DNA from 2 places in the Streptomyces spongiicola genome. Region 2 is predicted to be linked to the other one. Evidence: riboswitches for the same ligand, from Rfam matches in the RefSeq annotation. Region 2 holds a riboswitch; the other holds the start of a gene.
What was found. Region 2 has a riboswitch for cyclic di-AMP ahead of DDQ41_RS21210 (C40 family peptidase). Riboswitches for the same ligand answer to the same signal wherever they lie in the genome.

Region 1 (3,430 bases), 820 kb from region 2:
ACCATGGACCTCCATCCGCAGCCGCAGCCCGGCGAGGCCAAGCCCTGGGCCTTTCCCGCCCCCGGGCGCGGCACCCTGGGCAACGGGCTGACCGTGCTGCGCTGCGACCGCCCCGGACAGCAGGTCGTGGCCGTGGAGATCTTCCTCGACGCGCCGCTGGACGCCGAACCCGAGGGCCTGGACGGCGTCGCCACGATCATGGCCCGGGCGCTGTCCGAGGGCACCGACAAGCATTCGGCGGAGGAGTTCGCGGCCGAGCTGGAGCGCTGCGGCGCCACGCTCGACTCGCACGCCGACCACCCGGGGGTCAGGCTCTCCCTGGAGGTACCCGTCTCGCGGCTGCCCAAGGCCCTCGGCCTGCTCGCCGAGGCGCTGCGGGCCCCGCTGTTCGCCGACGGCGAGGTCGAGCGGCTCGTCCGCAACCGGCTCGACGAGATCCCGCACGAGACGGCGAACCCGGCCCGCCGGGCCGCCAAGGAGCTCTCCCGGCAGCTCTTCCCGGCGTCCTCCCGGATGTCCCGTCCGCGGCAGGGCACGGAGGAGACCGTCGAACGCATCGACTCGGCCGCGGTCCGCGCCTTCTACGAGGCGCACGTCCGGCCCGCCGCGGCCACGGCCGTGGTCGTCGGCGACCTGGAGGGCGTGGACCTCGACGCCGTGCTGGCCGACACGCTCGGCGCCTGGACGGGCGACTCGGCCGAGAGCCGCCCGATGCCGCCGATCACCGGCGACGACACGGGCCGCGTCGTCATCGTGGACCGCCCCGGCGCCGTGCAGACCCAGTTGCTGATCGGCCGGATCGGGCCCGACCGCCACGATCGGGTCTGGCCGGCCCAGGTCCTGGGCACCTACTGCCTCGGCGGCACGCTCACCTCCCGCCTGGACCGCGTCCTGCGGGAGGAGAAGGGCTACACCTACGGCGTACGGGCCTTCGGCCAGGTGCTGCGCTCCGGAGCCCCGGCGGCCCCGGGTGGGGCGACCGGGGCGTCCATGCTCGCCATCAGCGGATCGGTCGACACCCCGCACACCGGTCCCGCGCTCGATGACCTGTTCACGGTGCTGCGCACCCTCGCCGCCGAGGGCCTGACGGACGCGGAGCGCGATGTCGCGGTGCAGAACCTCGTGGGCGTGGCGCCGCTGAAGTACGAGACGGCCGCCTCCGTGGCCGGCACCCTGGCCGACCAGGTCGAGCAGGGCCTTCCGGACGACTACCAGGCCCGGTTGTACGCACGGCTGGCCGGCACCGGCACGGTGGAGGCGACGGCCGCGGTGGTCAGCGCCTTCCCCGTGGACCGGCTCGTGACGGTCCTCGTCGGGGACGCGTCCGAGATCGAGGAGCCCGTGCGGGCCCTCGACATCGGTGAAGTGACCGTTGTCACCGGCTGATTGACCGCCCGGGTTCCGGGCAGGGGAAGGGGGCTCCCCCGGCGTCGTGCCGGGGGAGCCCCCTTCCCCTGCCCGGAACGCCTCCCCGATGTGTCCGGTTTGATGGGGAAGATCGCTGTCTGCCCTGTGGCGTGCACTACAAATCTCCGGGTCTGTTTGGCGATTGAACGAAGATCGGCTTAGCGTCTTCTGCGCTGTCCGCCGGTTGCACACGCCGCACCCGCGGCATCGGGCAGCCATCGCCGAGTCCCCGTCCGGCGCGAGCCTGGGGAGCCGGGGACCCATATGTCCCCCGGGGTGAATCGGGTGCCTTCGCCTTCGTGCGGAGGGGCCCGTAGGAGACCTTCCTGCTCCGAACCCGTCAGCTAACCCGGTAGGCGAGAAGGAAGGAAAGGACCAGCCACTTCATGGCGTTCACCCGTGCCACCGGGAAGCACCGTGGTCCGAGCCGCCTGTCGCGCAAACGCGCGGGCGCCTCCGTCGCGGCCATCGCCACCACCGGCGTCATCGGCTCCCTCGCCTCCCCGGCCCTCGCGGCCGAGGCCGGGGGGCCCACCCCCGCCGAGGACACCGGACTGACCCAGGCGGTCGCCGCCGACTCGCTCGCCGAGCAGATCGGCGCCCAGGCGGATGCCCAGCAGCAGGAAGCCGCCCTGACCGCGGCCCGGGAGAAGGCCGAGGCCGAGGCCAAGCTCAGGGCCGAGCTCAGGGTGAAGGCCGCGCGCGACGCCGCGGAGCGCGCCGCCCGGGAGGCCGAGCGCAAGCGCCTGGCGACCTACACGCTTCCGGTCGCCGGTTCCCATGTGAGCACCGCCTACCGCGCCGGAAGCGCCCTGTGGTCCTCCGGCAGCCACACCGGCGTCGACTTCCACGCCGCCTCCGGTACCAAGGTCGTCGCTGTCGGCATGGGCACCGTCGTCGAGGCGGGCTGGGGCGGCGCCTACGGCAACAACGTGGTGATCCGCATGCACGACGGCACCTACACCCAGTACGGGCACCTGTCCTCGATCAGCGTCTCGGCCGGCCAGCAGGTCACCCCGGGCCAGCAGATCGGCCTCGCCGGATCGACCGGCAACTCCACCGGCCCCCACCTCCACTTCGAGGCCCGCACCGGACAGGACTACGGCTCGGACATCGACCCGATCGCCTACCTCCGCTCGCACGGCGTCCGCGTCTGACGCGCGCACCGTTCACCCGTGGCCCCGGCTCCTCTCCGAGCCGGGGTTTTCGGCGTATTCAGGCCAAAAGATATCCGTGGATGACGATGGGTCTTCGGAAATTCAGGCGACCTGCCATAGAGTCACCGAAACACCTGAACAGGCGTCGCTCGACGGGGTTTCGCGGCGATTAAGGCGGAGGTTCGGTATGCGCGTTCCCGCACGCTCGGTATGCACGGCGATCCGCGGCGATATCGTCTCCGGCGTGTTCGAGCGCGGCAGCCGGCTCACCGAGGAGCAGCTGGCGCGCCGCTACGGCGTCTCGCGCGTGCCGGTCCGCGAGGCGCTGCGCACCCTCCAGTCCGAGGGGTTCGTCGTCACCCGCCGCCACGCCGGGGCGTGTGTGGCCGAGCCCACCGAGCAGGAGGCGGCCGACCTGCTGGAGATCCGGCAGCTGCTGGAGCCGCTGGGCGCCGCACGGGCCGCCCAGCGGCGGACCGAGGCGCACCTCAAGGTGCTGCGCGGACTGGTCCGGCTCGGTCAGGACCGGGCGCGGCGCGACCGGGGCGAGGACCTGCGCTCGCTCGGCGCCTGGTTCCACGAGACCCTCGACCAGGCGTGCGGGAGTCCGGGGCTCACCGCGCTGCTGACCCAGCTCCGTCACAAGATCGCGTGGATGTACTCGGTAGAGCAGCCCGCCCGCCCGGTCGAGGCGTGGGTCGAGCACGGCGCGATCGTGGACGCGGTGGCCCGCGGTGACGCGGAGCGGGCCCGTGCGCTCGCCACCCTGCACGCCGAGCGCACGACGGGAGCGCACCGGCTCCGGACCGCTGTGGCCGTGAGGACCTCGCAACACTCCGTGAACACGGCGGGTGGCCGTATTTAAC
Region 2 (3,430 bases):
CGGTGCGGGGATGCCCTGGGCATGGCCGCACTCGCCGAGCACGGCGCACCCCGCACCCGCCGAGCACGGCGCACCCCGGGCCCGCCGAGCACGGCGCACCCCGGGCCCGCGTGCCGCTCCCCCACGGGTCCGGGATTCGCCGGAGCGCACGGACCCGAGCGGCCCCGGAGCCTCGTTCCGGAGAGGGACCCGGGCCCTTCCCCGGCTGCACCGCAGGACCGCCGCCCCCGCACGTACCGGTCCTGCGGCCGGACGCGGCGGCGCTACGCGGGGCGGACGCTGCCGTGGACCGGCATGTAGTAGATCGACTCCGCGCGGACGTTCGCGCCCGGCTCGGGGGCGTGGATCATCATGCCGTCGCCCGCGTAGATCCCGACATGGCTGATGTCGTCGTAGAAGAAGACCAGGTCACCGGGGAGCAGATCGGCCGTGGCCACTCGCTGCCCGGCCCCCATCTGGTCCCAGGTGGTGCGGGGCAGATCGACGCCCGCCGCGCGCCAGGCCGCCTGGGTGAGCCCCGAGGAGTCGTACGAACTCGGGCCGGTCGCGCCCCGGACGTACGGCTTGCCTATCTGGGCGTGCGCGAAGGACAGCACCTTCTCGGCCTTGGCCGCGTATGTGCCGCCGGCCGTCGCGGAACCGCCCTCCCTGCCCGTCGCAGTGCCCGTGCCCGTCGCGGTGCCCGTGCCCGTGCCGCCGTCCGTCCCTTCCCATGCCTGCCGCTCGCGCTCCTGGAACCGCCACTCGACCTCGGCCACCGTGCCGGCCGAGGCTTCGGCCTCCGCCCTGGCCTCCGCCTTCCGGCGGGCCTGCTGCTCCTTCGCGCGCTCGACTTCGGCGAGCCGCGTCCGGTCATCGGCGGTCAGCCGCGACAGCAGCTCCCTCGCCCCCGCGAGCTTCTGCTGGGCGGCCTGCTTCCTGGCGCGCAGCGGCTCCTGCGAGTCCGTGAGCGGCTCCAGGTTCCCGGCGGCCTGCCGGGCCTGCCCGGGTCGCTCGGCCTGCTCGGCCTGCCCGGGTCGCTCGGCCTGTTCGGCGGCCTCGGCCGACCGGGTCCGGTGCTCGGTGACGGCGCCGTGCTGCTGCCCGGCCGGCAGGTCCACCGGCTGCGCCTGGTCGGTGTGGACCCGCGGGTCTTCGGCGAGCAGCAGCGCGGTGGCCGGGGCGACGGCGCCCGTGCGGTCCGGGGTCGCGGCCTGGACGCCCAGGGCGCGCCGGGACTCGCCGAACGCCTCCGTGCGCGCGGCGGTTTCGTCGAGGGAACGGTCCACCGTGCGGCGCTGCTGCCCGGTGGCCTCCTTCGCCCTGCCGTGCTCCTTCGCCCTGCCGAACTCCTGGTTCGGCGAACCCGCCTGCCGGTAGAGGTCGTCGACCTTCTTCTGGACCTCCTCGACGGTGGGCTTCGTGCCGGCTGTCGCGTTCTGGGCCGAGAGGAGCGAGACTCCCGCTATGGCGGCCGTCGTGAACCCGACGGCGGGTGTGCTGGTACGTGTGCGGCTGCGCGGCTTGCGGTGCGACGCCAAGGCCGGCATCTCCTTCCGTGGAACGCCTACCGGGTTAGCTGTCGGGTTCGGACGGAACGGAAGGCTGCCCTACGGGCCGGGTGAAGGCCGGCCCGATTCACCCCGGTTGTGCTTGATGAGTGGGTCCCCGGTTCCGAACTCCTTTGCAAGAGCAACGGATTCGGCGCGGCTGCCCGGCTGGCGTGGTTCGCCGAAGGGGGTACGGGCCGCCTGGGCGAGCACGCTAGCCAAAGTGTGGTGCTGCTGTGAAGGAGGGTGTTCGATATGCCCGATACATTTCCGTTACCTTGGCGCTGCGTGTCCGTGTCATGACCAGAGGTGTCCGGTACTGATTCCCCGGAAGGCGGCGGCGGACCGTCAGTGGGGCCGCCTAGACTCGGAGAGCGATGAGCAGCCTCTTTGACGACAGTTTCCTGGCGGACCTCCGGCGGACCCCGGTCCCGGAGGAGCCCCCGCCGCCGGAGGACCACGAGCACCTTCCGGCGGAGGAGGTCCCGCACGACCTCTTCGAGGGCGGGTTCGACGAGCCCGGACCCGGTGACGCCTTCTACCGGGACGGCGCCCCGCGCCCGGTCATCGACCCGGCCGCCCTGCTGAGCGGGCTGAACGAGCAGCAGCGTGCCGCCGTCGTCCACACCGGCTCCCCGCTGCTCATCGTCGCCGGTGCCGGCTCCGGCAAGACCCGGGTGCTGACCCACCGGATCGCCCATCTGCTGGCGACCCGCGAGGTGCACCCCGGCCAGATACTGGCGATCACCTTCACCAACAAGGCCGCGGGCGAGATGAAGGAGCGCGTCGAGCAGCTCGTCGGCCCGCGCGCCCGCGCCATGTGGGTCTCCACCTTCCACAGCGCCTGCGTCCGCATACTGCGCAGGGAGAGCAAGAAGCTCGGCTTCACCTCGTCCTTCTCGATCTACGACGCCGCCGACTCCAAGCGGTTGATGGCACTGGTCTGCCGCGATCTGGACCTCGATCCGAAGCGCTACCCGCCGAAGGCGTTCAGCGCCAAGATCTCGAACCTGAAGAACGAGCTGGTCGACGAGGAGGCCTTCGCCGCCGAGGCCGGGGGTGCCGGCCGGTCCGACGGCTCCGGGGGAGGCTTCGAGCAGACGCTGGCCGAGGCGTACCGGATGTACCAGGCCCGGCTGCGCGAGGCCAACGCGCTGGACTTCGACGACATCATCATGACCACGGTCCATCTGCTGCAGGCGTTCCCGGAGGTCGCCGAGCACTACCGGCGCCGGTTCCGCCACGTCCTGGTCGACGAGTACCAGGACACCAACCACGCCCAGTACACCCTCGTGCGCGAGCTGGTCGGCACGGGGTACGACGACCTCGGCCCCGCCGAGCTGTGCGTGGTGGGCGACGCCGACCAGTCGATCTACGCCTTCCGCGGTGCCACCATCCGCAACATCCTCCAGTTCGAGGAGGACTACCCGGACGCGACCACGATCCTGCTCGAGCAGAACTACCGCTCGTCCCAGACGATCCTCTCCGCGGCCAACGCGGTGATCGAGCGCAACGAGAGCCGCCGTCCCAAGAACCTGTGGACGAACGCGGGCGCGGGCGCGCGGATCACCGGCTACGTCGCGGACACCGAGCACGACGAGGCCCAGTTCGTCGCCGACGAGATCGACCGGCTGGCGGACGCCGGCGAGGCCAGGGCCGGCGAAGTGGCGGTCTTCTACCGGACCAACGCGCAGTCCCGTGTCTTCGAGGAGATCTTCATCCGCGTCGGCCTGCCCTACAAGGTCGTCGGCGGTGTGCGCTTCTACGAGCGCAAGGAGGTCCGGGACGTCCTGGCGTACCTGAGGGTCCTCGCCAACCCCGAGGACAACGTGCCGCTGCGGCGCATCCTGAACGTACCGAAGCGCGGCATCGGCGAGCGCGCCGAGGCGATGATCGACGCC

Region 1: linked by a shared signal. The riboswitch ahead of DDQ41_RS24575 (M23 family metallopeptidase) and the one ahead of DDQ41_RS21210 (C40 family peptidase) in region 2 are both predicted to bind cyclic di-AMP.

The regions. Positions count from the first base shown of each region.
Region 1 is NZ_CP029254.1:5,623,467-5,626,896, forward strand. It holds gene DDQ41_RS24570 (M16 family metallopeptidase) at 1-1,386, shown strand, start outside; cyclic di-AMP (ydaO/yuaA leader) riboswitch at 1,617-1,780, shown strand; gene DDQ41_RS24575 (M23 family metallopeptidase) at 1,794-2,564, shown strand; gene DDQ41_RS24580 (GntR family transcriptional regulator) at 2,752-3,429, shown strand.
Region 2 is NZ_CP029254.1:4,807,863-4,811,292, forward strand. It holds gene DDQ41_RS21210 (C40 family peptidase) at 264-1,529, opposite strand; cyclic di-AMP (ydaO/yuaA leader) riboswitch at 1,528-1,696, opposite strand; gene pcrA (DNA helicase PcrA) at 1,907-3,430, shown strand, end outside.